Regions from separate parts of the Glutamicibacter sp. PAEs-4 genome, predicted to be linked through region 1. Evidence: riboswitches for the same ligand, from Rfam matches in the RefSeq annotation. Region 1 holds a riboswitch; each other region holds the start of a gene.

Region 1 (7,238 bases):
TTGGCATCATCTGGCAGCTGCGGGTACGCCTTGAGCGCGGCGAGGAAGGTTTCGGACCAGGCATCTTGCGCGCGGTGCTCATCCAGCAGGGCGCGGCAAACACGCAGGACGTTCAGTCCATAGTCTTGGACTATCCGCTCGAATGGTGCTTGCATGGCTCTCCTGGGATTTCGCGACCTGCTGGCCTCTCACCATGTAAACGCAACGGCCACCTGTTCTGTGAGGTGTGAATTAAAAATTTTGTCATTCACCCCGCTGCCGCACGGATTCCTAGAATGCCACCAAGTCGGATTCACCGGCGAGCTGCTCAAGCCGGGCCAAATCCACGTCGATAATTTCGCCATTCTCCACGCCTTGGGCTTGCCTGGTTCCTGCCAAGGCGTCGCGAATGGTGCGCATGGTGGCCCCATGGCTCACAATCATGATCTTGCGTCCGGCATGCTTGCTGGCTAGGCCCAGCAGCGCTGGCACCGCGCGGTTCAAGATGTGCGCACGCGGCTCAATCTGGTCTGCGGCGGCAGCCGATTCCTCGTCGCTGACCTCCGCCATGATCCGGCCCTCCAGCGGGCCGAAACCGCGTTCAATGAGTTCCGGAACTGCGTTGCCCGTTTCTGCCCCGATCTGCTGGGCAATCAGCACGGCAGTTTCCCGGGCACGCGCCAAAGGGGATGTCAGAATGAGCGAAAAGTCTTGGCCGATGAGCTTGCGCCCGACTTCGCGAGCTTGCTCGCGTCCGGTTTCGTTCAGCGGGATGTCGGTTTGCCCCTGCAGTCGGCCTGCAAGGTTCCAATCGGTCTGCCCGTGTCGAACCAGTGCCAGCGAAGTATCCATGACTCCAGCCTACCGGTGCCATAGATGTCGAAGAATCTCCGATCACAGGCCCGATACGCAACGTTACGACTCATAGTTGGGTCACGAACGGTCATGTTGCGAAGATTATTACACCATCCCGAGCGGCTGAGAGATCTGGTTCGATGACGCCGCAGCAACCTGCCACATCCGGTGGTTACGGTGCTACCGCCAGAAACGATGCAGCCGCTTACCCGTTGGAGAACGGCAGGAAGCGACATTGATTCCGGGATTCCTGCCTCGATCGCGGCCCGCCCTGCGGTGCACGTGAAACCCCCGTCGACAAGGAGTCGTAAGCCACCATGGCAGATCACAAGTTTGGATTCCGCACCCGCGCCCTGCATGCCGGCGGCACCCCCGATGCCGAGCATGGCTCACGCGCAGTACCTATCTACCAGACCACCTCGTTCGTGTTCAAGGACGCTGACGATGCGGCCAACCTCTTTGCCCTGCAGAAGTACGGCAACATCTACTCACGCATCGGCAACCCGACCGTGGCGGCCTTCGAAGAGCGCATGGCTTCGCTGGAAGGCGGCATCGGCGCGGTAGCCACCGGCTCGGGCATGTCCGCCGAATTCGTCACCTTCGCCGCGCTGGCCCAGGCCGGCGACCACATTGTGGCCTCCTCGAAGCTCTACGGCGGCACCATCACCCAGCTGGATGTCTCGCTGCGCCGCTTCGGCGTGAACACCACCTTCATCGACTCCAACGATCCAGCGGACTTCGAAGCCGCGATCCAGGAGAACACCAAGGCCGTCTACACCGAAGTGGTGGCCAACCCGTCCGGCGACATCGCCGATCTGAAGGGCCTGGCCGAGGTAGCGCACCGCCACAACATCCCGCTGGTCGTGGATTCCACGCTCACTCCCCCATACATCCTGCGCCCCATCGAGCACGGCGCGGACATCGTGATCCACTCGGCCACCAAGTTCATCGGCGGGCACGGCACCACCCTGGGCGGCGTGGTCATCGAGTCCGGCAAGTTCAACTGGGGCAACGGCAAGTTCCCCACCATGACCGAACCGGTAGCCAGCTACGGCAATGTCTCCTGGTGGGACAACTTCGGCGAGTACGGCTTCTTGACCAAGCTCCGCAGCGAACAGCTGCGCGACTTCGGACCATCCCTGCCGGCCCAGTCGGCGTTCCAGCTGCTGCAGGGCCTGGAGACCCTGCCGCAGCGCATGGACAACCACCTGTCCAACGCCAAACAGGTCGCCGCCTGGCTGGAATCCGATGAGCGCGTGACCTACGTGAACTATGCGGGACTGGATTCCCACCCGCAGCACGCACACGCGAAGGAACTGCTGCCGATGGGTGTAGGCTCGGTCTTCAGCTTCGGCGTGAAGGGCGGGCGCGAAGCCGGTGCCAAGTTCATCGAAGCCTTGCAGCTGGCCAGCCACCTGGCCAATATCGGTGATGCCCGCACCTTGGTGCTGCACCCAGCGTCCACCACACACCAGCAGCTGAGCGCTGACCAGCTGGTTGCCGCCGGCGTTCCAGAAGACCTGATCCGCCTGTCGGTGGGTCTGGAAGATGTCGAGGACATCCTTTGGGATCTGGATCAGGCATTAGCCGCTTCGCAGGAAGCTGCCGCCGGTTCCGCCGAAGAATTCGCGGCACCAACCTATGACGGTGCAGCTTGCGCCATTCCTGCAGCACCGAAGGGAGCTAACTAATGAGCACCACCGAACGCACCTGGGAAGGTCCGGGCGCAGCCGAGCGTCTGGGCATCCTGCGCGACACCAAGACCATTGCCATCGTGGGCGCATCGAACAAGCCCTCGCGTGCCAGCTACTTCGTCGCGACCTACCTGCTGTCCTCGTCCAAGTACAAGGTGTACTTCATCAACCCGGTACTCGATGAGATCTTGGGCCAGCCGGTCTACAAGTCGCTGGCCGACCTGCCGGAGACCCCGGATCTGGTGGAGGTCTTCCGCAAACATGATGACCTGCCCGGCGTGCTGGACGAGGCCCTGGCCGTGGGCGCGAAGACCCTGTGGCTGCAGCTGGGATCCTGGCACGAGGAAGTGGCCCGTCGTGCCGAGGCCGCGGGCATGAATGTAGTCATGGACCGCTGCGTGAAGATCGAGCACGCCCGCTTCCACGGCGGCCTGCGCCTTGCCGGCTTCAACACTGGCGTGATTTCCTCGAAGCGACAGGTCCTCGCCTAACCAGTCCTGATGATCTTATGCCGGTGCCGGGCAACCTATACGGTTGCCCGGCACCGGCATCGGTTCTCTTTTACAGTCCAGCTCTAGGCGATCCGATAAGTTTCATCGCCTAATTTCGCTTCCACGAGCAACGTCCCACCGAGCGCTTCAACGCACCTGCGCAAAGTATCAACTTTTGCCCGCTCAACCGCGCCGTGCTCGATGTTGGAGACTCGTTTCTGGCTGACGTCCAGGACCTTAGCCATCGCGGACTGCGTGAGTACCGATTTTTCACGCAACTCCCTGAGGCGATAGGCGCGGATTTCGGCGCGCAATTGATCCTCAAATATTGATGCGGACTGTTCGTTCACAGGCCTTTGCGCCAGTAGCTCTTCGAGATTCTTAGTCATTGCGTCCGCCTTTCCGTAGCTGTTCTAAACGAGCTTCGTACAAATAATCCGCGACAGGAATGTTTTCTCGGTACCAGTTCTCCCAGTGTCCGCGTTTATCACCAGCCACCAATAAGATGGCATGCCCAGCGGGCTCATCTGCGAATAAGATGCGTATCCTCCTGGGACCCGGGAGCCTCAGCGCAGAAATCACGTGAGCCTACGACTCGTCATCAAGCGGCATGAGCCAGCCTTCGACGATCTCGACATCAATCTCCCACATATCAAGATTTTGCTAACCATACATTCTAGAACTCAAGAGGTATACGTGGTCACTTGAAAGAAGATCGGATTGGTCGGCAAGAGTGAACCCGCGGCATCGGATCCCGAATGCCAGGACCTGCACAAACCGCGGACCCAGACTTGATGGATCAAAGTTTCCAGGCCGATTTTTGCGACCAACCGACACCTCACTCGGCAAAATGCCAACTATAACCACTTTCGAATGTCCGGTTCGTTAAATTTCCCTCACATTTCACTTGACGTTCCCACGCATTCGGGCATAAAGTCATGGAAACACAGATTCATGTGGTGCAGGTCATGAGGAATCCCGGAGGCAGGAAATGTTCGCCGAAGAACGACACCGGCTGATCGTCGAGCAGCTTGAATCGGACGGAAAAGTTTCCGTCGCGCAGCTCGCCGAACGCTTTGAAATCACCCGGGAAACGGTCCGCCGCGACCTCGCCCAACTCGAATCAGAGAATTTCTTGCGCCGAGTCCATGGCGGAGCGGTCACCACCACCGAGGCCAGCACCCGCGAGGAAAGCCACCTGGTGCGCACCGCAATCCACGCCGACGCGAAATCCCGCATCGCCCAGCGCGCCCTGAGCCTGCTGCCGGTCTCGGATGCCTCGGTCATCATCGATGCCGGCACCACCACCGAATTCCTCGCAGAACATATGCTGCGCACCAACGCCAACGCCGGTTTGGTCGTCATCACCCACGCCCTGCCTATCGCTTCGGTGCTGGTGCAGAGCCAGTCAGGCATCCTGGAGCTCATCGGCGGACGCGTGCGCGGACTGACCGGCGCGACCTCCGGAGCGCAGACCGTCGAGGAATACTCGCGGCACCGCGCGGACATCGCCTTCATCGGCACCAACGGCCTGCACGCAGGCTTCGGATTGAGCACCCCCGATCCGCTGGAAGCGGCCGTGAAGCGCGCACTGGTGACCAGCGCACGCCGCGTGGTCCTGTTGGCCGACAGCTCCAAGTTCGACCAGGAAACCCTGGTCTGCTTCGCCCGCCTGGATTCCGTTGACACGCTGGTCACCGATCAGCAGCCCGGCGAAGAACTCGCCGCCGCCTTGGAAGCCGCAGATGTAGAAGTGGTGATCGCATGATTGTGACCCTGACCGTCAACCCGGCACTGGATAAAACCATTGAACTGGGCGAACCGCTCTCCCACGGCGCAGTACAGCGCGCCACCGCCAGCCACGTGCAGGCCGCCGGCAAGGGCGTGAACGTTTCCCGCGCCATCGCCGCGGCCGGCGTCCCGACCCTGGCCGTACTGCCCGGCGCCAGCACCGACCCACTGATCACCGCGCTGTCCAGCGACAAGCTGGCGCACCGCACCCTGTCGATCACCGAACCGCTGCGCACCAACATCACGCTGACCGATCCCGATGGCACCACCACCAAGATCAACGAGCCTGGCCCGAGCCTTGATGCCGGCCAGCTGGCCGAGCTCAGCGCGCTGGTCGCCGGCGCGGCCGCCGAAGCCAACTGGCTGGTGCTGGCCGGGTCGCTGCCACCAGAGGTCCCCGCCGACTTCTACGCGCAGCTCACCGCAAAGCTTCGTGCCGAGCTGGGCGAGAAGTGCCCGAAGATCGCGGTGGACACCTCTGGCGCTCCGCTGGTCGAGCTCTTCGCCCACAGCGCGCAGCACATCCCGGATCTGATCAAGCCCAACGCCGAAGAACTGGCTGAACTGGTCGGCGGCTGCGACGAGGAAGCGCTGGAAGGCTCGGTAGAGCTGGCCACCGAATGCTCGCAAAAGCTTTTGGCCAAGGGCATCGGCGCAGTCCTGGCCACCCTGGGCGCCAAGGGCGCCCTGCTGGTCACCGAGGATGGCGTCTGGCACGGAACGCACACCCCGATCACCCCGCGCAGCACGGTGGGGGCCGGCGACTCGTCGCTGGCCGGCTACCTGCTGGCAGATGTTGCAGGGGCCAGCGCCCCTGAACGGCTGAAAAACGCCGTCGCCTACGGGGCTGCCGCCACGCAGCTGCCAGGCTCCACCATCCCGACCCAATCCGATCTCACCGTTGACGCCGTCACCGTCCACGAACTTACTCCAAAGCAAGGAACCGAGTCATGAGTGAACTAATCACCGCAGAGCTCGTGCTGCTCGATGCCGATCTGGGCAACAGCACGAGTGAAGTCATCGAAAAGCTGGCCTCGCTGGTTGCTGAACAGGGCCGTGCCACCGATGCCGGTGCCCTGGCTGCCGACGGCAAGGCCCGCGAAGCCAAGACCGCCACGGGCGTTCCCGGCGGCATTGCCATCCCGCATTGCCGTTCGGCCGCGGTGACCGAGCCGACCCTGGCCATGGCCCGCCTGAACCCGAAGGTCGACTTCGGCGCCAAGGACGGCGAAGCCGACCTGGTCTTCTTCATCGCCGCCCCGGATGGCGCCGACCAGGCCCACCTGAAGCTGCTCTCCAAGCTCGCCCGCGCGCTGGTCAAGAAGTCCTTCACCGGCTCGCTGCGCGAAGCGCAAAGCGAAGCTCAGATCGTGGAACTGGTACGCGAAGTTGTTGCCGACAAGCCGGCCTCCGCCCCTGTAGCCGCGGCCGCTCCAGCCGCTTCCGAGGCCCCGGCAGCCACTGCGGGACCTAAGAAGAAGTCGATCGTCGCGGTGACCGCATGCCCTACCGGCATCGCCCACACCTACATGGCCGCCGACTCGCTGGCCCAGACCGCCGAGGAAATGGGCGTGGACTTCGCCGTGGAAACCCAGGGCTCCTCGGGTTCCACCCCGCTGGACCCGGCAGTGGTCGAAGCTGCCGACGCAGTGATCTTCGCGGTGGACGTAGACGTGCGTGACCGTGGCCGCTTCGCCGGCAAGCCGGTCATCCAGGTTCCGGTCAAGCGCGGCATCGATGAGCCGGAAAAGCTGATCAACGACGCCATCGCCGCCTCCGAGGATCCGCAGGCACGCCGCGTTCCCGCCGGGACCACCGCAACGGCCGAGGAGAAGAACGGCTCCGAGTCCTTCGGCGCGGGCCTGAAGCGCGCTCTGCTCACCGGTGTCTCCTACATGATTCCTTTTGTTGCCGGTGGCGGCCTGCTCATCGCGCTGGGCTTCCTGCTCGGCGGCTACTCGATCACTGATGTGGCCGATGACGTGCTGGGATCCAACACCCTGTTCAACCTGCCCGGTGCCGACGTCATGTCGCAGCTTGAGACCCCATTCGGACCACTGGGAGCCTACCTCGGCGCGGTGGCGTTCAAGATCGGTGGCCTGTCCATGGGCTTCCTGGTTCCGGCGCTGGGCGGCTACATCGCCTACGCCTACGCCGACCGCCCGGGCATCGCGCCGGGCTTCACCGCAGGCGCGGTGGCCGGCTTCATGGGGGCCGGGTTCATCGGCGGCATTGTCGGCGGCTTGATCGCCGGCCTAGCCTGCCGCTGGATCAACTCGTGGAATGTTCCACGCTGGATGCGCGGGCTGATGCCCGTGGTCATCGTGCCGCTGCTGGGCTCGATCATCGCCTCGGGCTTGATGTTCCTGTTCCTCGGTGGTCCTATCGCCAAGCTGACCGAAGCCTTGAACGGCTGGCTTTCGGGCAT
Region 2 (7,238 bases), 310 kb from region 1:
TCGGCTTCATTCCTGGAGCGCGCTGGCGGGAGGCGGATGTGGGAACCAATGGCATCGGCACGGTTATGGTCGACCGGATTCCCATTCAGGTCTTCGGCCCGGAGCATGCCCGCGAGGAGCAGCATGCCTGGGTGTGCACCTCGGCGCCGATCGTCAACCCGGCCACCGGCGCCTTGGCGGCCACGGTGACTCTGGCTGGGTCCTTCCGTACCGCGCATCCGCACACCCTCGCGCTGGTTTCCGCGACCGCGCGGGAGGCCGAGGGTGAGCTACTGCGGCTGCACCAGCTGGAGCTGGACGAGCTGCGCAGTGCCGTGGATGGCCCGGGCGGACGCTACGTGCTGGTGGATGGGCATCTTGCCGTGGCCGCCAGCCGAGGATTCGACTGCCCGGCACGCCTCCCTGTGCCTGGGGGGCTGCAGGAGGGCAACGTCTGGGTACGCGGTCTGGGCGCCATGCACGCCGCACCGATCCCCGGGGGATGGTTACTGCGTCCCGTTGCGGAGCGGGTAGTGCTGGAACTGTGCTCCGGCCCGGTGCCTAAGGTGGTGATCAGCGTGGGCTCGGAACGCACCGAAGTGCCCCTGGGGTGGCGGCATTGGCAGATCCTGGAGCTTCTAGCCCGTCGGCACCAGGGTGTCGATGCGGACGGGCTCGCTGAGCTGTGGCCTAGGCCCGTGAGTGCGGTGACGGTGCGCGCCGAGGTGTCACGGCTGCGTGCCAAGCTCGGCGGAATCATCGCCGCGCGCCCATACCGGCTGACCGTGCCGGTGGTCTTCTCCTGCTGACATCACGCAACCTTTTGCAACCCTTTCTTCTTGTGATCCACGTCATAATCTGGATTCCACGCGGCAGGGCACCTGACGCACCAATTAGACGGTTCCAGAAAGAAATGAAGTGATGACGATGGCCGAGAACTCCCCGGAAACCCAGGCACGATCATGGCTGGCGAAGCTGCAGCAGGCGTTGTCGGCCAGTGATTCCGCCGCCGCAGTGCAAATGTTCGGCGAGGAATCCTACTGGCGCGACCTGACCTCGCTGACTTGGAACCTGCATACCGCGGAGGGGCGCGACGGCATCCAGTCCATGCTGCTGGGCATCGATGCCGGGGCCTGGCCGCGCAACCTGCAGGTGACCAGCGCCACGGAAGCCGAGGGCGTCATCGAGGCCTGGTTCACCTTCGAGAACGATGCGGTGCAGGGCAAGGGCCTGTTCCGGTTGCGCGACGGGTTGGGCTGGACAATGCTGTCCACCGCGCAAGGACTGCGCGACTTCCCCGAGCCTTCCGGGGCGCGCCGCGAATTGGGGGCGGACCACGGGGCGGACATGGTCTCGGAGAACTGGCTGGACCGGCGGAAGAAGGCCCAGGAATCCTTGGGAATCACTGAGCAGCCCTATGTCCTGGTCATCGGCGGCGGCCAGGGCGGCATCGGCCTGGGTGCGCGGCTGAAGCGCATGGGCGTGCCCGCGCTGATCATCGACAAGCATCCCAAGCCCGGCGACCAGTGGCGTTCGCGCTACCACTCCCTGGCCCTGCACGACCCGGTCTGGTATGACCACATGCCGTATATCGAGTTCCCCGACCACTGGCCGGTGTTCACCCCGAAGGACAAGATGGGGGACTGGCTGGAGTGCTACACAAAGCTCATGGAGCTGGACTACTGGTCCCTGACTGAGGCGGTGGGCGCACGCAAGGACTCCGAAGGCGAGGGCTGGATCGTCGACGTCATCCGCGAAGGCCAGCCGCTGACCCTGCGCCCCACCCATCTGGTCCTGGCCACCGGCATGTCAGGCATCCCGAACCTGCCGCAGTACCCGGGGCAGGACATCTTCGCCGGCGAGCAGAACCACTCTTCGACCCATCCTGGCGGCGAGGCCTACCGGGGCAAGAACGTGGTGGTGATCGGGTCGAACAATTCAGCTCACGACATCTGCGCCGACCTGGTGAACAACAGAGCGAAGCCGGTCATGGTGCAGCGCTCCAGCACCCATATCGTGCGTTCCGAATCGCTGATGAAGACCGTGCTCGGCCCGCTGTACTCGGAGGAGGCGCTGGCCAACGGGATCGACCACAATACCGCGGACTTGATCTTCGCCTCGATCCCGTACAAGGTTCTGCCCGAGTTCCACAAGCCGGCCTTCGCCCAGATCCGCGAGGATGACGCTCAGTTCTACCAGTCGCTGACCGATGCCGGGTTCGATCTGGACTTCGGGGACGACGACTCGGGCCTGTTCCTGAAGTACCTGCGCCGCGGTTCGGGCTACTACATCAACATCGGCGCCTCGGAGCTGGTGGCCGATGGTTCCATCGCCCTTGCCAAGGGAGAAGTCTCGCACCTGACCGAGCATTCCGTGGTACTGGCCGACGGCACCGAGCTGCCCGCCGATGCGGTGGTCTACGCGACCGGTTACGGCTCCATGAATGGCTGGGCCGCGCAGCTGATATCCCAGGAGGTCGCCGACGAGGTGGGCAAGTGCTGGGGACTGGGGTCGGGCACCACCAAGGATCCCGGACCGTGGGAGGGGGAGCTGCGCAACATGTGGAAGCCGACCAGGGTCAAGAACCTGTGGTTCCACGGCGGCAACCTGCACCAGTCGCGCCACTACTCCAAGTACCTCGGGCTGCAGCTCAAGGCCCGCTACGAGGGGCTGGACACCCCGGTGTACGCACTCGCCGAAAGCTTCCACCGGCTCTGAAGCGCGGAAGTACCTGGGGTTTCCCGGCCCTCCTGGACCGTGATTGGTCCGGGCGGGCCGAGGCTCGTTGCCAACCGGCAGAACAGGTACTGGGGGCCGAACCGGGCAGGGATTCCGTTGCAAGCCGGTTCCTCAGCATTAAGGCGAACAGGACATGATGTGTGGCGAACAAATGAACGATTGCGACCAGAAATGACCGCAGTTCACCGAATGAATACCGGAGTATTTCGATTTAAGAAGTGAATTGTTTGACGCTGCTTCGTAATCACCCATATTGTTTTAAGCAGAATCAAGAGCATCAGCTATAAGCCCTGGCTTGCTGATCGGCAACCCTCTCAACGGTAGTGGGGTGCTCCAGGTGAGGATTCGGTTCCACGCAAAAACGTGCTGGAACAAGTACCGCACACGGCGCGGAACTCCAACTCTGGCGGCTTCGAGAAGCAAGAAGCTCCGGCGTGCGGACTACTGCGCGGTGGGCAAGACCCGAAGGAATCGAGCCATGTCATTGAATCTTGAACTTGACCCGTTGACCCTGCGCAAGGTTTTCGCTCAGCATCCGTCAGGCGTAGCCGCCCTCTGTGCAGAACTGGATGGCGAGAAGACCGGCATTGTGGCTTCGTCATTTACCGTGGGTGTTTCCCTCGAGCCAGCACTGGTGATGTTCGCCGTGCAGAAATCATCGAATACGTGGCCAAAACTGCGCAACGCTGGCCGCATCGGCGTTTCGGTGCTCAGCGAACGCAATGAAGGAGTGTGTGCTCAGATCGCGTCGAAGAACGGCGACCGATTCCGCGGGATCGACACCTATTCCTCGGAGCAGGGCGCACTGTTCATTAACGAGTCCACGCTGTGGCTGGAAACCTCGATTTACAACGAGGTCGAAGCGGGGGATCACTGGGTGATCTTGATGGAAGTCCACGGGCACCGCATCTCGAAGCACTCACCGCAGATCTTCCACGATTCGCGCTTCCATTCACTGCCGGTTCCCGAGCTCGTCTAAGCCCTTCTGAACTTCCAAAGCTTCGGCCAGATCAACGTATTGATCTGGCCGAAGCTTTTTTGATTTCGAGGCCTGCGGAATCACTTTATCCTTGCGCCAATCTGAAAACTAGGCGCGATGCCTCTTGATCTCCGGGCGCACCGGCAGCAACCCTGGACTACATGCAGCCCATGCACTGCGGGCAAGTTCGACGTGTAATCGCACTTCCACTGCAGCTGATTGCGGAGGGAAATCGGCGGCAGTGCGCCAAGAGCCCAGTTACGGCTTCAAATTCACGCAACGCCACGTCGGCGACATCAAGTTATCCACGGCCCTGAGCGGTGAAATTCTTGTCGGTTGTGAACTACTTCGGGCTCGGAGCCCTGATAGCGAACATTAATCCGTGGTGACTAAGGGTTTTGCAAAATTAACAGTATCCACAGTGTTATCCACAAAACTGTGGATGAAGTGTGGGGAAATGTGAACAAAGGAGCAAAAACCCCGGAAACTGGGCGATTGTGGGTGTTGATAACCTTGATGTGGTTGGCGTGACCTTCAATGAATTAACTTTCTTTCCACAAGTGTGAAAATGCAAACAGCCTAGTCAATAGGTGTTACCGGTGTGTAGAGTGGGGTAATCCACAGGGTTCTCCCCAGACTGTGAACAGGGGAGTCCACAGGTAGGGGTGTGTTATCCACATATTCTGTGGATAATGAAGTTTACGCCTGTTAATAACAGCCCTAGTGTTGGCTTCGGGAGAGAAATATCCACAGGCGCTTTACAGCTAAAAGTCCGTATCGACTGACATGATGAAGCGTTGCCATGAGGGCAAGGAGAATTTTCCCAGCGGGTCAATAGGGGATGGAAGTGTCTGCAATGAGTGCTGAGCCGGTTTACGAAGGACGGGAATCCGACGCAGGGCGCAAGCCGCCACAGGATATCGAGGCCGAAATGTCGGTGCTCGGCGGCATGATGCTTTCCAAGGATGCGATTGCCGACGTCGTTGAATCCATCCGCGGCACCGACTTCTACCGTCCCTCCCACGAATCCATCTACGAGGCAATCGTTGACCTCTACGGCCGCGGCGAGCCAGCCGATGCGGTCACCGTAGCCGACTTGCTGACCAAGCGCGGCGAAATCTCGCGCGTGGGTGGCGCTGCCTACCTGCACAACCTCATCCAGCAGGTTCCCACTGCGGCGAATGCCGGGTACTACGCAGAAATCGTGCGCGAACGCGCAGTGCTGCGCCGGCTGGTTGACGCCGGTACGCGCATCGTCCAGATGGGCTACTCGCCGGATGGCGAGGTCGACGCAATCGTCAACGAAGCCCAGGCCGAGGTGTACAAGGTTGCCGAGAACCGCAGCAGCGAGGACTACGTGCGCCTCTCGGACATCATCGAAGACACGGTCGACGAGATCGAGAACGCGGCCAACGCGGGCGACGGCATCACCGGTGTGCCCACCGGCTTCTACGAATTCGACGAGCTGACCCAGGGCCTGAAGGGCGGCCAGATGATCATCATCGCTGCCCGTCCCGCCGTCGGCAAGTCGACCTTCGCGCTGGACTTCGCCCGTTCGGCTGCCATCAAGCACAACATGGCCACCGTGTTCTTCTCCCTGGAAATGGGCCGCAACGAAATTGCGATGCGCCTGCTCTCGGCCGAGGCGTCTATCCAGCTGCAGGACCTGCGCAAGGGCTCGGTGGAAGATGCGCAGTGGACCAAGATCGCCACGACCATGGGCCGGCTCAACGAAGCCCCGCTGTTCATCGACGATTCGCCGAACATGTCCATGATGGAAATCCGCGCCAAGTGCCGCCGGCTGAAGCAGCGCAACGAGCTGCGCATGATCATTCTCGACTACCTGCAGCTGATGAGCTCGGGCAAGCGCGTGGAATCGCGCCAGCAGGAAGTCTCGGAGTTCTCGCGTAACCTCAAGCTACTGGCCAAGGAGCTCGACGTGCCGCTGATCGCGCTGTCGCAGCTGAACCGTGGTTCGGAGCAGCGCACCGACAAGCGGCCCATGGTCTCGGACCTGCGTGAATCGGGTTCGATCGAGCAGGACGCCGACATGGTCATCCTGCTGCACCGCGACGACGTGTACGACAAGGAAAACCGTCCGGGCGAGGCCGACGTGATCATCGCGAAGCACCGTGCAGGTCCGACCAAGACCATCACCGTGGCCTTCCAGGGCCACTATTCGCGTTTCAATAACATGTCCAACGAGGGTTAGTCCCAGTCAGAACTCATATGGCACCTACTAACCCGGCTCATTGCTGGCTATAGTGGGTGCCATGTTCGCTTCGTTGCAGGCTTTGCTTTGGGGCACCGTGGCCGGGTCCGCCCTGCTGCTGGGGTCCGGTGCTGCCTGGTGGCTGAAGATCCCCAAGGTCTGGGTCAGCGCCATCATGGCCTTCGGCGCCGGGGTCCTGATCAGCGCCCTGGCCTTCGAGCTGGTGCTCGAAGCCTATGGCACCGGTGGCCTTGGTGCGACGCTGGGCGGTGTCATTGTGGGCGCTGCCTTGTATTTCGGTGCGAACCGGCTGCTGGACTGGCGGACCGGAAAGAGGCAGGCGCAGCGCGCAGGCGAGCAGGATTCGTCCGGATCCGCGCTCGCGGTCGGCGCGCTCATCGACGGCATTCCAGAATCCGTGGCCCTGGGACTGACCGTTGTTGCCAGCGCAAGCATTAATCCGGCAATGCTGATCGCCATTTTCATCTCCAATGTCCCCGAGGGCCTGGCGAGCACCGCCCAGATGAAAGCGTCCGGGAAGAAGGGATCCTCGATCGCGTTGCTCTGGGGCGCCATCGCCATTTCCTGCGGCATCGCGGCCTTCCTCGGAGCCCTGCTGCTGGAATCCATGCCCGGCGAGGTGCTGGCTTTCGCCACCGCCGTCGCTGCCGGAGGCATCTTGACGATGATCGCCGACACCATGGTTCCCGAAGCCTACAAGGTGGAGCACGACTACACCGGATTGCTGGTGACCTTGGGCTTCCTCGCGGCGTTCAGCCTGCACGTGATCGGCGGCTAGGCGAAACCTGAGATCATGGTTGCATGCCCCTGAACCGCAGCAGCCAATCAACCGAGCGTGCCGAGTCCACCATCTATGCTCCGCAGTATCTTGCCACCACCCTTGGCATGTTCGTGCTCGTCTTCCTGGTCGCCTTCGAATCCATGGCCGTGACGACGGTGATGCCGCTGGTCAGCGAGCTGCTGGACGGTGAACGCTACTTCGCGCTGGCCTTTGCCGCACCGATCGCCAGCGGCATGCTGGGGATGGTGGCCGCCGGAGAAGTCACCGACCGGTGGGGGCCGAAGCACCCGCTGTTCATCGCCGTTGCCGTATTCTGCGTTGGGCTGCTGATCTGCGGTTCGGCCGAGAACATGCAGACGCTGATTGCCGGGCGCGTCTTGCAGGGAATCGGCGGTGGCGCGATCACCGTCGCCATCTACGTGCTCATTGCCCGGGCGTACCCTGGGCACCTGCACTCGAAGATCTTCGCCCTGTTCGCTACCGCCTGGGTGATCCCGGCGATGATCGGCCCCTGGATGGCAGGCCTG
Region 3 (7,238 bases), 840 kb from region 1:
GCGCGACGGGCGCATCGGCTAGCGCCGAGCGGATCCGCCCGAGGATTTCGTCTTTTGCGCTCACTTGGACTCCTTTTCGTCGCTCCACCAGTCGCGGAAGGACTTGCTTGGCGGGGCTGGAATGTCGCGGCTGGCGGTCCAGCCTGCGGCGATGCCCGGAAGCTTCTTGATCTTCTTGTCCTTGCCGGACACCAGCCGGCCCAGCGGCAGGGCCTTCTCTAGCAGGCCAATGTTCTTGCCCTTGCCCAGTGCCCAGGAGCCGCCCTTCATCAGCAGATCAATTTGGGTAGGGATCTTGTGCTTGTCGCGGTTGGCATCCACATCGTCGCCGCGCAGGTGCACGAGGATTTCAGGGATGTTGATCTTCACCGGGCAGGCGTCGTAGCAGGCGCCGCACAGCGAGGACGCGTACGGCAGGGAGCCGTTTTCCTCGACCTCGATGCCGGTCAGCAGCGGGGAGAGGATCGCGCCGATCGGGCCCGGGTAGGTGGAGCCGTAGGCGTGGCCGCCGGTGCGCTCGTAGACCGGGCACACGTTCATGCAGGCTGAGCAGCGGATGCAGTTCAGTGCGGTGCGGCCGAAACGGTCGGCCAGGGCCCGGGTGCGGCCATTGTCCAGCAGCACGATGTGCACGTTCTGCGGGCCGTCGTCTTCGCTGACCCCGGTCCACAGCGAGGTGTAGGGGTTCATGCGCTCGCCGGTGGAGGAGCGCGGCAGCAGCTGCATGAAGACCTCGATGTCTTCCCAGTGGGGGAGGACTTTCTCGATGCCCATGACGGTGATCAGGGTTTCCGGCAGGGTCAGGCACATTCGGCCGTTGCCCTCGGATTCCACGACGCCCAGGGTTCCGGTGTCGGCCAGCGCGAAGTTCGCGCCGGAGATGGCGACCTTGGCGGCGAGGAACTTCTTGCGCAGGTGCTTGCGCGCGGCCTCGGCCAGTTTGGCCGGCTCATCGGTCAGGTTCGGATCCACCACCGGCATTTGGCTCAGGAAGATGTCGCGCACCTCGGTGCGGTTCTTGTGGATGGCCGGAACCAGGATGTGGCTTGGCTTGTCGTTGCCCAGCTGGACGATCAGCTCGGCGAGGTCGGTTTCGAACGCGTCGATGCCCTCGGTTTCCAGGTGCTCGTTCAGGCCGATTTCCTGGGTGGCCATGGACTTGACCTTGACTACCTCATTCGAGCCGGTGGCCTTGACCAGCTCGGTGACGATCTTGTTGGCTTCGGCCGCGTCACGGGCCCAGTGGACGACGCCGCCGCGGGCGGTGAAGTTCTTCTCGAACTCCTCCAGCCGCTCTTCGAGGTTGGCCATCGTCAGGTTCTTGATGGCGCTGCCGGCGTCGCGCAGCTCTTCCCAATCAGGGAGCTCGCCGACGACGTTCAGCCGCTTGTCGCGAATGGTGTGGGTGGCGTGGCGCAGGTTCTTGCGCATCTGGGTGTTGCCCAGTTCGCGGTGCGCCGCCTTGGGGAATGGCTCGGTCTCGAACAGGTTGCCCTGCCCGCCGGCAGGCATGCCGAGGAATACCTGGGTCACAGTGACACCGTCTCTTCCATGGTGCTGGCCAGGATATCGGCCAGGTGCAGGGTCTTTGGCTTGGCTCCGGTGCGCGAAAGGCCGCCGCCGATGTGCATCAGGCAGGAGGCGTCGCCGCCTGCGCAGGCCGAAGCGCCGGTGGAGCAGATGTTCTTCATCTTGTCTTCGAGCATCGCCGAGGAAACATCGGAGTTCTTGATCGCGAAGGTGCCGCCGAAGCCGCAGCACTGGTCGGCTTCCGGAAGCTCGTTGACGGTGATGCCGCCAACGGTCTTGAGCAGATCCAGCTGGCGGTCGCCGAGCTTCAGCGAACGCATGCCGTGGCAGGAAGGGTGGTAGGTGATGGTCTGCGGGAAGTAGCTGCCCAGCTGCTCTGCCGCGTTGGTGATGCCCAGGACATCCACCAGCAACTGGCTCAGCTCATAGGTGCGCTTGCCGACGGCAACTGCGCGGTCCTTCAGCTCGGGCTTGCCCAGGCGCTCGGCCAGGTACGGGTGCTGGTGCTTGACCGAAGCGACGCAGGAACCCGAGGGGGCGACCGCGACATCATAGTCTTCGGTGTCGAAGGCATTAATGTGGTTTTCGACGACGGGCAGCGCTTCAGGCATATATCCGGAATTCATATGCATTTGCCCACAGCAGGCTTGCGCCTTGGGGAAAATGACTTCATGGCCCAAGCGTTCCAGGATTTTCACGGTCGACTTGGCTGTTTCCGGATACATAGCATCCACAATGCACGTGGCAAAGAGAGCAATTCGCATAATAAATGACTCTTTCAGGGTGTGGTCAGACCATACTATGCGAGGTTCTTCGAAATAGTCAAGACTTGTTGTGATAGCTCTCACCTTGTACTCTAGGTGGTCGGACCACATATGGTCAGACCATCTCGAGTAAGGACGCCCACACCGTGTTTACACCCACGACAGACCCCATTGCGGGGAGCATCGCGCTATCGGCGCTGGTTGCACTCATCCCGCTGCTCACATTCTTCGTGCTCCTCGCGATCATCAAGGTCAAGGCCCACTGGGCCGGCCTGGGGTCGCTGGCTGTAGCGATCATCGTCGCGATCTTCGGCTGGCACATGCCCGTCGGGCTCGCGTTGAACTCCGGGGTCATGGGCATGGTGTTCGGTGCCTTCCCGATTGTCTGGATCGTCGTGATGGCGATCTTCCTCTACCAGGTGACCGTCAAATCCGGCCGCTTCGAGGACCTGCGCAGGGTCTTCGACGTCATCGGCGGCGGCGATGTGCGCATCCAGGCCGTGCTGATTGCTTTCTGCTTCGGCGGCCTGCTTGAGGCGTTGGCAGGCTTCGGCGCACCTGTGGCGATTACCGCCACCATGCTGCTGGCATTGGGCCTGTCCCCGCTGCGCGCTGCCTGCGCCGTGCTGATCGCCAACACCGCCCCGGTAGCCTTCGGCGCCGTGGCCATTCCGATTACCACCGCAGGCGCGCTGACCGGCATCCCGGCTGCCGACATCGGCGCCATCGTCGGCCACCAGTCCCCGCTGTTGGCACTGTTCGTCCCGTCGATCCTGGTGCTGATCCTCGATGGCTGGCGCGGCATGCGCCAGACCCTGCCGGCAACGCTGACCATCGGCATTTCCTTCGGTGTCGCGCAGTGGCTGTGCTCCACCTACTTCTCCTACGAGCTGACCGATATCGTCGCCTCGCTGATCGGCCTGGCCGCGGCAGTGATCCTGCTTCGCTTCTGGACCCCGAAGGGCGCCGACGAAGCACGCCAGCGCGTACTGACCGCTGAAGCCGCTGCGCTTCCGCACGAAGGCAACACCAAGCTGCACGCAGGCAACACCTGGATGGCTCTGTTCCCATACCTGCTGGTCATCGTCATCTTCGGCGTGGCCAAGCTGTGGAAGCTGGGCGTCGACATTCCTGCATGGCTGGCAAGCACCGACATCAAGTTCGGCTGGCCGGGCCTGGATGGCAAGATCCTGAACGCCGAAGGCGAAGCGGTCACCTCCACCGTCTACAACTTCCAGTGGCTGTCTTCCCCGGGCACCCTGCTGCTGATCACCGGCCTGATCGTGGCCCTGGTCTACTCGTTGAATGACGGCAATGGCGAATACAAGATGACCTTCGCCGAGGGTGCTGCCGAAATCGGCAAGACCATCTACAACATGCGCTTCGCGGCACTGACCATCCTGTCGGTCCTCGGCCTGGCCTACGTGATGAACCTGTCCGGCCAGACCATCACCATCGGCACCTGGCTGGCGGGAACCGGCGCGTTCTTCGCCTTCCTCTCGCCAATCCTGGGCTGGATCGGCACCGCAGTGACCGGCTCGGACACCTCGGCCAACGCGCTGTTCGCTAAGCTGCAGCAGACCGCTGGCGTCAATGCCGGCATCGATCCGAGCCTGCTGGTTGCCGCCAACACCTCCGGCGGCGTGGTCGGCAAGCTGATCTCCCCGCAGAACCTGGCCATCGCCGCCACCTCGGTGAAGATGGAAGGCCAGGAATCGGTGATCCTGAAGAAGGTCGCCGGTTGGTCCGTAGGCATGCTGCTGGTGCTGTGCTGCTTGGTTTACCTGCAGTCCACCCCGGTGCTGTCCTGGATGCTGCCATAGTCTTGACCGGCTAAAATAGATCCGATGTCAATGAACCCAGCTCCGCGTGCGTACCAGATCGTTCTCCAGGCAATTGAAGAAGATCTGCGCACAGAGAAGCTATCCGTAGGCGACCAGCTTCCCGGCGAGCGTGCGCTCGCGGAGCGGCATGGGATTTCGCGGGCTTCGGTCCGCGATGCCATCCGCATCCTTGATGTGATGGGCATTATTAAGACGTCTACCGGCTCCGGGCCCAACTCCGGAGCGGTGATCATCTCCAACCCTTCGGCCGGCATTTCGCAGGCCTTGCGGCTGCACTTGGCGGCCAAGGGCATCAACGTCCGCGAGATCGTCGAGTCGCGCATTCTGCTGGAAACCTGGGCCGCGCAAATGAATCCCCGCGACCCGGTCTACGCCCAGCAGGTGATCGACCGCACCGCGGTGCTGATCATGCGCATGGACGACCCGCAGCTTTCCCGCGAGTCCTTCCACCGCATCGATGCCGAGTTCCATGTGCTCCTGGCCTCCATGGCCGGCAACGCCGTGGTGGAATCGATGATGGAATCGCTGCGCAACTCGATCAGCGACTACGTCTCCGACTCAGTGCCCAGCGACGAGGCCTGGCAGCCGGTGGTGCGCGTGCTGCGCCGCCAGCACAAGGCCATCCACCACGCCTTTGCGACGAATCAGCGCGAACGGGCAGCCCAGCTGCTCGAAGAGCACATTAACTGGTTCTACTCGCAGACGCGGTAGGGATAAGCAAGAGTTCAGCATGCGCATGGCGCCCCGGATAACGGTTCGGAATTTTTCCGATCCGGCCCCGGGGCGCCATTGCCGCATCTGCTAGCTGGCGATGCTCACCGCAGTGGTCACCGGTACCGGGTTGGCGAACAGATCCAGTACCGGGCAGTGGGCATCCACTGCCTGGCGCAGTTCTTCATAGCGTTCGGCCGATTCGGGGCCGGTGATCTGGATGTCCAGTTCCACCGACGAGAAGCCCGGGCGGATGGACTTGTCAATGCCGAAGAGGCCACGGACATCGAGGTGGCCGTTGGCCTGGATCTTCACCTCGTCCACCTGGATGCCGAGGTTTTGCGCGTACAAGCGGTAGACCACAACCTGGCAGGAGATCAGCGCGCCGAGCGCATATTCCACCGGGCTTGCCGCGACATCATTGCCACCCAGGGCAGCTGGTTCGTCGACCTGGAAAGTGTGCTTCCCGGAGACAACGTTGCTGGCTACCGAATCGAAACCCTCGCCCTCGACGGTAAAGGTCAATTTGGCGCTTTGCGGGGCCGCCGAGATGCGTTCGCCCCAGCCCTTGCCTGCTTCCTGCAGGCGCTGTGCGCGGTCTTCGGATACGGTCAGGGTAGATGCTGCATTAGACATGAGGAGTTAATCCCCTTTCTGGCGCAAGGGGCGCCATCGCTTACGCACCTTGGCGTTCAAGATGCGTCGAATCTTCACCTGGGGCACCCCGCACAATGACGCAGGAGGGTTGCCATCCACTCAGCCAGGGCTCAAAGAGCGGAACTCGTGATTCTGTGGTTCTTTTCTATCGGTTGCGGTGCCAGCGCGTAAAGGGCAGGGGTAACTTTTCGTCATCGGGCAACTTGTCTGGCTGCTCGCTAAGATGGGATCGAGCTCTCGGGCGCCCACTGCACGAACAATGAACGGCGAGTATGGAATTCCAGCTGACACTTTCTGCGGCCCAGACCTTGGTGACCGAATCCGAATACAATCTGGGCCAGTTCCTGTGCGATTCGGGAAAAGTGGAGATCGTCCACCGGGACATGAAGCCGGGATATTCCCGCATTTCCGCAATGGTGCTGCGCGAATCGGTGATGGCCGAGCTGCAAATCAACCGCGGCAATATCAGTTTCACCAGCTTCTGCAGCAAGCATCCGGGCGTTCAATCCTGCGAGGATGTCGCCGCCTTGCTCATTGAAGTCACTACCGAAGAGGACCAGGGCTTCTTCGTCTCCGACTCCGGGGTGGACCCTTTCGCATGGAAACGCAATAGCAAGCCGCAGTGGGAGCGGACCCTTGACCGCCTGCTTCCGGTAATTTCTGATGAGCCGCCGATCGCCGAGGAGCCGCTGGGGTTGATCCTGAAAGTGGTCAGCGAACCCCGCTACGGCGGCGAGGACGCGCTGACCTTGCAGGCGCGGCCGGCCCGCCGGGGCACCAAGAGCCCCTGGGTCCAGACCGGAGTCAGCTGGCGCAATGTCGCCTTCGATGCGCGCTTCTCCAAGAAGCAGCGCCGAGCGGTCATTGAATTGGACCGGCTGCGCGAACACGTAGAACAGAATACCTACCGGCATTCGTGGGATCCCAAGGACTGGATCTCGCTGATGGATCTGCCGGGCCAGGACTTGATGGACGCCTTCGAGGCCCTGCGCGAAGCCGGAGTGCAGATCGTCAACGGGGGATCCGCTGCCAAACTCCCGGTGGAGTTCAGCGAGCAACCGGCCATGGCCCACGTGGATGTGCGACGCACTGAGCAGGGCCTGCGCATGGAAGGCAAGCTGCGCGGGCCGGGTGCAGAGCGCCACCACCTCCTGCCGATCGGCACGCCGCCGACCCTGCTGGCCTACGCCTCCAGCCCTTTGCCGAAAGCCAAGGAACTCGGCTTGGCGCAGTTCGCTGAACCGGTCACGAAGGAACTGGCGGCATTCATCGACTCCGGTGCGCACATCGTTCCGGATGGAGCCATCGAGCTTTTCGAGACCCAGCATCTGGACCGATTGCGCGTGATGGCGCCGCTGAAGAGCGAAGATGGCAGCTACCGCATCCCGGTTCCCGCGCGCCCCAGCCTCAAGCTGTCCTTGGAAAGCATCCAAACCCCGCTGACCGTGCGCTATTCCTGGGAGTACTCCACCAAGGGACCTCGCCAGCATGCCGTGGAAAAGGAAATTGCCGCTTCGGTGCAGGACAAGCTCGGCGAGCTGGGTTCGCTGGGGCAACTGACCTCATCAGGAATTTTCCCTCCGAAGAAATTCAGCACCTCTGAGTCCATCGACTTCCTGGTCCACGCACTGCCGCTGTTGGAAGAGCATCCCGATGTCATCATCGAGGAGCAGAATCGGCTGCCGAAGTACCGGATCAGCGATGCCCCGGCGACGGTCAGCGTCGAAGCGGG
Region 4 (7,238 bases), 690 kb from region 1:
GCCGGAGGCATCGCGGTCACCACCTCGGCCACCGGGCAGCTCTCCGACACGGAGCTGGCCGGCGTTGTGGCCGAACGCCGCCGTGAAGCCCTGGCCATGGGCACCACCTGGATGGAGACCAAGACCGGCTACGGGTTGACACTGGAAGAAGAGACCCGGCATTCCGTGCTCGGCAAGCCGCTGGTGGATTCACTGACCTTCCTTGGCGCCCACCTGGTTCCGGCTGGTTGGGATGCCGAGGCCTATACGGATTTGGTCACCGGACCGATGCTTGATGCGGTGGCAGGCAACGTCGACTTCGTCGACGTCTTCTGCGAACGCGGTGCATTCACCGAGGATCAATCGCGCCGGGTTCTGGAAGCCGCACAGCGCAAAGGGCTGGCGACCAAGGTCCATGGAAACCAGTTGGGCCCCGGCCCGGGAGTGAAGCTGGCCGTAGAATTCGGCAGCCATTCGGTAGACCACGTGAATTACCTGGATGAAGGGGACTTCAAGGCGCTCGCCGACAGCTGGGCCGGTTGGGATGCCTCGGCGCGTTCGGGCAAGCCGGGCACGGTAGCTACCTGCTTGCCCGCCTGCGACCTGTCCACCCGGCAGCCGCTTGCACCGGGCCGCGAACTGCTTGATGCAGGCGTGCGAATCGCGCTGGCGAGCAACTGCAATCCGGGGACCAGCTACACGAGCAACATGAACTTCTGCGTTGCTACGGCGGTGCTCCAGATGAACCTGTCCCTGGCTGAAGCCATCGAGGCGGCAACCTACGGAGGGGCGCTTGCACTCGGGGTTGCCGACCAGGTGGGATCCATCGAGGTCGGCAAGCGCGCAGATCTGCATGTGCTTGACGCTCCGGTTGCGGCGCACCTGGCGTACCGCCCCGGAATGAACCTGACGCATAGCGTGTATCGGGCGGGCGAACTAGTTGATCGACTTACGTGATTCCTCGGAAGCTGTTCTTCCAAAGGAGACATGATCCGGCCATCCGGTGGGATAGAGCGATCATCTCGATTTTTAATGTAGTTGGCTACGAAGTACCGTTCGATTTCAGGAAACGATTTCCGGAGTTGCAGAGCTTGTGCCCAATCCGGTAGCGGCTAGAGTTTCGAAGGGAATTACGACATTAGGAAGGCAAGACGAATATTCCGTCAGGCATCCCGAACCCGGACCGTTGCGCAGTCCGCGCATACACACTCACGGACCACAGAGAGTCTGAACCGTAGGAGCCTAAATGCCAGTCCGCAAATCGGTGTACGAGCTGCAGCGAGGTTCCGTTGAGAAGATCGGTCTGGTCCGTGGGGCCGCCAATGGCGTTGCTGGTGGTCCCAACGATGAGTACGCCATTTGAACGGATCACCCGATCGGCAAAATCGAATACGCTTCGCAGTTCGCCACGTGAAATGAAGGCAGGCACATTTCCGGTCATCAATATGGCGTCGTACTGTTCCGGCAGCGAATGCTCGTTGAGTGTACCCAAGCTCAGCTGGTCGGCTGATAACTGTCTGAACCAGCTTCCATCGAATAGGTCTTTTGCTACATCCAGAACTTGGGGCGTTGGATCTACGCCATAGGCATCATGTCCGCAGCGACGCAACGCATTGACGGTATTGCCAATCCCGCAACCGATATCGAGAATTCGTGAATTACGAGGACAGAGCATGTCCGCGAAACGGGCAACTACGTCCAGATCAATCCCGTCCATTGTTTGAGCACGCATTTTCGCCGCGTATGAATCGTAGTTGGGGCCCATATCCACAGTTTTGCATGGATACAGGGTCTGAACGACTTGTTTGCGCTAGTAGGCTGAAAATATAGCTCCGAATTAGGCATTCATGATAGACAAGACCTATGGCTAATACTGCTTTCAAGGGAACCCCTGTACAGACTATTGGTGATCTGCCAGCCGTTGGCTCGCAGGCTCCAGCTTTCACTCTCACCGACACCGGCCTTGCAGATGTCACCAGCGAATCGCTGGCTGGCCGTCGCGTTGTCCTGAACATTTTCCCGTCGGTTGATACCGGCGTTTGCGCTGCCAGCGTGCGTCGCTTCAACGAACTGGCTGCCGGCCTGGAGAACACCACCGTCGTGTGTGTTTCTGCTGACCTGCCATTCGCACTGGGCCGCTTCTGCGGTGCCGAAGGCATCGAGAATGTTACAGCTGGTTCGGTCTTCCGTTCCGACTTCGGTTCGGACTACGGAGTCACCCAGGTCGACGGACCACTGGCTGGCCTGCTGGCCCGTTCGGTTGTTGTGCTGGATGAGGACGGGAAGGTTGTTTACAACCAGATCGTCCCGGAGATCACCACCGAGCCTGACTACGATGCAGCTATCGCAGCCCTGAGCTAAGCAAGCATTGCACCCGATACGGTGCATGAGAGCCCGCCTGACAACATTCAGGCGGGCTTTCTTTACGCTCCAGATGGCTTGCTCATCGGCGGGTCAGGCCAAATTGCTTCCTATCCATTGATTGATTGCGCTGCAGTGAGGATGCGCGGACCAATCTTGCGCATGAGCTTGCCCATCTTCGGGTTGTCCGAGCGCGAGAGCGTATCCGATAACCGTTCAAGGCTCATGAGACCCAACCAGATTTTGGCCCGGTGCGCTTCCTCAGAGTTGGGAGCAATCAAATCCACCATTTCCAAACCATGCCACAGGCTCAGGTACGCGGTGTTCAAGGCAGGGTCCCACGCTGCTGCGAGGTCCCAATCCAAGATGCCAATCAGCTTCTCGTCAATCCAGTGCATGTTGTGGCCAGCCAAATCACCATGCACCAGTCCCGCTGGAACCTGCGCCAGAATATCGAGCTGATCCCAAAGTGCGGTTGCAGGAGCTCGAAGTTCCTCGGGCAGCGCATCGAAGCATTGCTGCTGCCGGGCTTGGGTCCATTCGCCACGGAATGAAAACGGTTTGGCCAGATGAGCGCTGATCTGTTCCAGCGGCACCTCGGCCAATTCCTTCACCAGCTGGCCCAGCACCTTTGGATCCCCGTAATGAGGCTCATGCGCGCTTCCGGGGATGAAGGACATGGCAACTGAGCTGAGCCCGTCGACATGCAGGATCTCGGAGACCGCCACCGGGATCTGATAGTTGAGCTGGCTTTCCAGCAAAGACAGCAGCTCGACGGTTCGCGGCATCTGTTCGGTCGCCGCTGGCGTGCGCGCCATGCGAATCACCGCCTGCGGATTGCCAATGACCACCTTGTGGAATTGTCCGCCTTCATTCACGGCCGCATCTTCCCACGAAAGATCGGGGCAGAGCTGGCGGGCGATTTGCAGTTCTCCACTCGTGGCAGGACGACTCATTCGTACCCTTCTCGTTCAGCTCGCTGGTGGTCTCACCTTCAGGCTATCGCAGGTTTGCCACGTGGCTACTCAGTACGCGCACAGCCAGATCGGCCTATGATCGAGAACGTGAACGCTGAACAAATTGAGCCGACGGCAACCCGCAGAACCCTCAGGTTCGAGATCATTTTGGTTCTCGCCCTGTCCTTGGGGCAGAGCGCGGTCTACTCGCTGCTGAGCTTTGCGGATAAAGTCACCAGGGCACCGTTGCGTGATCAGACGACATCGCTGAACAACCCGCTGAGCACACGCGAGTTCTTTGATTTCACCTACCAGCTTCTGGACATTGTCTTCGCGCTGGTGCCCGTGGTGCTGGCACTCTATCTGATGAAGCGCACGACCGGCCGAACCTTCCGTGACATCGGCTTCGACATGCGACGTCCGGGCAAGGACACGATGCTCGGGGCGGGGCTGTTCCTGGCCATGGGCGTGGGGACGCTGGGCGTCTATGCTGCCGGACGGGCACTGGGCGTCACCACAGCACTGTCAGCAGCCAATCTCGGTGATTATTGGTGGAGCGTCCCCGTGCTGCTGCTGTCGGCTGTACGCCATGCAGTGCTCGAAGAAGTGCTGATGCTCGGCTTCCTGTTCACCTATGCCAAGAAGCTGAAGCTGGGACTGTGGAGCACCATTATCGGTTCTGCAGTGCTCCGCGGCAGCTACCACCTCTACCAGGGCGTGGGGCCGATGATCGGCAATATGCTCATGGGCATCGTCTTCGGCTGGGTGTACCAGAAGTACGGCCGGGTGATGCCGCTGGTCATCGCCCACTTCCTGCTCGATGCTATCGGCTTCGTCGGCTACGCGCTGATTGGGCCTGCCATCGGAATCGGCCAGTAGTGCCCGAAGGCCTGCGCCAGCGACTGAAACGCCATTAACGAAAAAGGTAGGTGGGGACGCCATTGTCCCCGCCTACCTGCGTTCGTTTCCGAGTTTCCTACAGCACCACGGTGCCGGACTCGGTTTCAAAGGTTACCGACATGATGCCCGGAGTGCCATTCGGCGCTTCATATTGCATGGTGACGGCGCCCAAATTGACGTTCTGCGGCTGGCCCAGCCAATCCAGCACCCGATCGCGTGAGCCGGCGATGGAGATCTGGCTGATCTCGCCGACAGGCTCCAGCGCCTTGGACGGATGCAACGGCTCGGAGCCTTCATCCCAGGAAATCAGGTACGGGACCTGCGGATCAGCGATCAGGCCCTTGATGCCGATTTGCTGCCAGGTAAGTTCGCGGCCATCCGGGAACTTGCGGTTCCCCGGCACGGACTTGCGGCCCAAGCGGTCTTCGGCACTGGATAGATCCTCCACGGAGACGCACCATCCCATCCATCCGCCGCCGAGCTCCGAGCGGGCGCGCACGGCCTGACCGAAGGGAGCCTTGTCGCTGGCCGGGTGGTTCAGGACTTCAACCACTTCCAGGTACTGGCCATGCTTGAGCGGGAAGATGACATTGCGTGTTCCGAATCGTGGATGCACGCCGCCCTTGACGAATTCCAGTCCCAGGGACTCGGAGATTCTTTCAGCGGTTGGCAGCAGCCCGTCCGGGCCGCATGCATAACTTACGTGATCTAGCCTCATCATGTGCCCATCATGGCAACATGTGATGCGAGTCTCTACTTAGGCTCCCCTAAGTGCGCTGATGTTATCGAATACTCTGCGGAAAATCTGCGGAATTCGCGAAATATGACCGATTGAGTCCAATCCTGGTCCACTGCGTTGCAAAGATCTTCGGTTTTCGGGCAAACTGATAGCAGGTCATGAGTTCCAGTAACAAGCCCCGGCTTACTGGGCGGCAACCCTCCAACCGCGGTGGGGTGCCCCGGGTGAAGACCTGGCCCTTGAATGCACAAGGCATCAAGGACAAGCGCGGGTTACCCCCTGGAAGTCGTTTCGATACGGTGCTTCCTGTCGGTGTCTTTTCAGCGGCGTACCCCCATAGTCATGGAACGCTATTTGGAGGAAACCATGAGCAACAACTGGTCATTTGAAACCCGTCAGATCCATTCCGGCCAGACCCCGGATCCGACGACCGGAGCGCGAGCTCTCCCGATTTTCCAAACCACTTCCTTTGTCTTCCCGAGCGCCGAGGGTGCCGCTGCCCGTTTCGCGTTGCAGGAACTGGAACCGATCTACACCCGTATCGGCAACCCGACCACCGACGCCGTGGAAACCCGCATCGCTGATCTGGAAGGCGGCGTTGGCGCGCTGCTGCTGTCCTCGGGACAGGCCGCCACCACCTTCGCCATCCTGAACCTGGCCGAAGCCGGCGACCATCTGGTAGCCAGCCCGAGCCTGTACGGCGGAACCCAGAACCTGCTCAAGCACACGCTCAAGCGCTTGGGCATCGAAGTCAGCTTCGTCTCCGACCCGGACAACCTGGACGAATGGCGTGCCGCGGTGTGCCCGAACACCAAGGCCTTCTTCGGCGAAAGCATCTCCAATCCTCGGCAGGACGTGCTGGATATCGAGGGCATCTCGGAGATCGCCCACGAAGCCGGCGTGCCGCTGCTGGTGGACAACACCCTGGCCACGCCATACCTGATCCGCCCCATCGAGTGGGGCGCCGATATCGTGATCCATTCGGCCACCAAGTTCCTTGGCGGCCACGGCAATGCCATCGCCGGGGTCATCGTGGACTCGGGCAACTTCGACTTCGCCAAGGACGCCGAACGCTTCCCGGGATTCAACACCCCGGACGAGTCTTACAACGGCCTGGTCTTCGCCCGCGACCTGGGCATCAACGGCATCCTCGGCGCGAATCTGGCCTACATCCTCAAGGCACGCGTGCAGCTGCTGCGCGATCTGGGTTCATCAGTGGCGCCGTTCAATGCGTTCTTGATCGCCCAAGGCCTGGAAACCCTGTCGCTGCGCATTGAGCGCCACGGCCAGAACGCAGTGGAAGTTGCCAACTGGCTCGAAGACCGCGAGGAAGTGCAGAAGGTCGCCTACGCCGGCCTGCAGTCCTCTCCGTGGCATGAGCGCGCGCAGAAGTACAGCGATCACGGCGCTGGCTCGATCATCGCCTTCGAGCTGGAGGGCGGCGCGGAAGCCGGACAGGCATTCGTGGACGCACTGGTCTTGCACTCCAACGTCGCGAACATCGGCGACGTGCGCTCGCTGGTCATCCATCCGGCCTCCACCACCCACGCCCAGCTCTCCGAAGCGGAGCAGATTGCCGCCGGTGTGAGCCCGGGACTGGTGCGGCTGAGCGTCGGGCTGGAAAATATCAAGGACATCCTGGCCGATCTTGAGCTGGGCTTCGAAGCTGTTGCGGCCCTTGAAAACAAGGAATTGCAGGAAACCCTCTAGGCATGCCATCCATTGTGACTACTGAAGATACTCTGCGCGCCGAAGAGCTCGCTGGCGGACAAGACGGCATTTTGCGCCGTAGTTCCGTGGGGGAGTACCACTTTGAATTCGGTGGATACCTTCCCGACGTGGTGCTGGCCTACGAGACGTGGGGGAAGCTAGCAGCTGATGGCTCCAACGCTGTGCTAGTGATGCATGCACTCACCGGTGACGCCCACGTCGCGCAAGGCGATTCGCACAGCGCCGGCTGGTGGGAAGGCTTCGTTGGCCCAGGCGCCACGGTTGACACCAATGAGTACTTCGTCGTGTCCATCAACATGGTGGGTGGTTGCAATGGATCCACCGGCCCCTCGTCCTTGGACGAGCAGGGCCTGCCTTACGGCTCCAGATTCCCTTTCGTCACCATCAAGGACTCGGTGCGCCTCGAGGCGCGGCTGGCCAAGCAGCTGGGAATCGAATCCTGGCATGCGGTCATCGGCGGTTCGATGGGCGGTGCCCGCGCGCTGGAATACGCTGTCGAGTTCCCCGGGCAGGTCAAGAACCTGGTCGTGATGGCCTCTAGCGCCCAGGCGACTGCCGAGCAAATTGCCTTT

Evidence for each region. A riboswitch is a leader RNA that binds a small molecule or an ion and turns the genes downstream of it on or off. The one in region 1 is predicted to bind S-adenosylmethionine.
Region 2: it holds a riboswitch for S-adenosylmethionine, as region 1 does, so the genes downstream of both, ACR9WD_RS16240 (flavin reductase family protein) here and ACR9WD_RS01270 (O-acetylhomoserine aminocarboxypropyltransferase/cysteine synthase family protein) in region 1, are expected to answer to the same signal.
Region 3: it holds a riboswitch for S-adenosylmethionine, as region 1 does, so the genes downstream of both, ACR9WD_RS13730 (OsmC family protein) here and ACR9WD_RS01270 (O-acetylhomoserine aminocarboxypropyltransferase/cysteine synthase family protein) in region 1, are expected to answer to the same signal.
Region 4: it holds a riboswitch for S-adenosylmethionine, as region 1 does, so the genes downstream of both, ACR9WD_RS04425 (bifunctional o-acetylhomoserine/o-acetylserine sulfhydrylase) here and ACR9WD_RS01270 (O-acetylhomoserine aminocarboxypropyltransferase/cysteine synthase family protein) in region 1, are expected to answer to the same signal.

Annotation. Positions count from the first base shown of each region.
Region 1 is NZ_CP195017.1:247,793-255,030, reverse strand. Features, by position in the region: gene ACR9WD_RS01280 (RNA polymerase sigma factor) at 1-155, opposite strand, end outside; gene ACR9WD_RS01275 (histidine phosphatase family protein) at 271-831, opposite strand; SAM riboswitch class I at 942-1,053, shown strand; gene ACR9WD_RS01270 (O-acetylhomoserine aminocarboxypropyltransferase/cysteine synthase family protein) at 1,152-2,525, shown strand; gene ACR9WD_RS01265 (CoA-binding protein) at 2,525-3,019, shown strand; gene ACR9WD_RS01260 (XRE family transcriptional regulator) at 3,103-3,408, opposite strand; gene ACR9WD_RS01255 (DeoR/GlpR family DNA-binding transcription regulator) at 4,011-4,787, shown strand; gene ACR9WD_RS01250 (1-phosphofructokinase family hexose kinase) at 4,784-5,764, shown strand; gene ACR9WD_RS01245 (PTS fructose transporter subunit IIABC) at 5,761-7,238, shown strand, end outside.
Region 2 is NZ_CP195017.1:3,443,764-3,451,001, reverse strand. Features, by position in the region: gene ACR9WD_RS16250 (helix-turn-helix domain-containing protein) at 1-788, shown strand, start outside; gene ACR9WD_RS16245 (NAD(P)-binding domain-containing protein) at 901-2,697, shown strand; SAM riboswitch class IV at 2,985-3,102, shown strand; gene ACR9WD_RS16240 (flavin reductase family protein) at 3,197-3,697, shown strand; gene dnaB (replicative DNA helicase) at 4,554-5,909, shown strand; gene ACR9WD_RS16230 (ZIP family metal transporter) at 5,971-6,708, shown strand; gene ACR9WD_RS16225 (MFS transporter) at 6,732-7,238, shown strand, end outside.
Region 3 is NZ_CP195017.1:2,909,811-2,917,048, reverse strand. Features, by position in the region: gene ACR9WD_RS13755 (LutC/YkgG family protein) at 1-64, opposite strand, end outside; gene ACR9WD_RS13750 (LutB/LldF family L-lactate oxidation iron-sulfur protein) at 61-1,512, opposite strand; gene ACR9WD_RS13745 ((Fe-S)-binding protein) at 1,530-2,294, opposite strand; gene ACR9WD_RS13740 (L-lactate permease) at 2,441-4,117, shown strand; gene ACR9WD_RS13735 (FadR/GntR family transcriptional regulator) at 4,148-4,849, shown strand; gene ACR9WD_RS13730 (OsmC family protein) at 4,940-5,485, opposite strand; SAM riboswitch class IV at 5,517-5,638, opposite strand; gene ACR9WD_RS13725 (DEAD/DEAH box helicase) at 5,779-7,238, shown strand, end outside.
Region 4 is NZ_CP195017.1:941,501-948,738, forward strand. Features, by position in the region: gene hutI (imidazolonepropionase) at 1-936, shown strand, start outside; gene ACR9WD_RS04400 (class I SAM-dependent methyltransferase) at 1,118-1,744, opposite strand; gene tpx (thiol peroxidase) at 1,843-2,340, shown strand; gene ACR9WD_RS04410 (phosphotransferase family protein) at 2,451-3,296, opposite strand; gene ACR9WD_RS04415 (CPBP family intramembrane glutamic endopeptidase) at 3,393-4,175, shown strand; gene ACR9WD_RS04420 (VOC family protein) at 4,273-4,917, opposite strand; SAM riboswitch class IV at 5,090-5,209, shown strand; gene ACR9WD_RS04425 (bifunctional o-acetylhomoserine/o-acetylserine sulfhydrylase) at 5,302-6,645, shown strand; gene metX (homoserine O-acetyltransferase MetX) at 6,648-7,238, shown strand, end outside.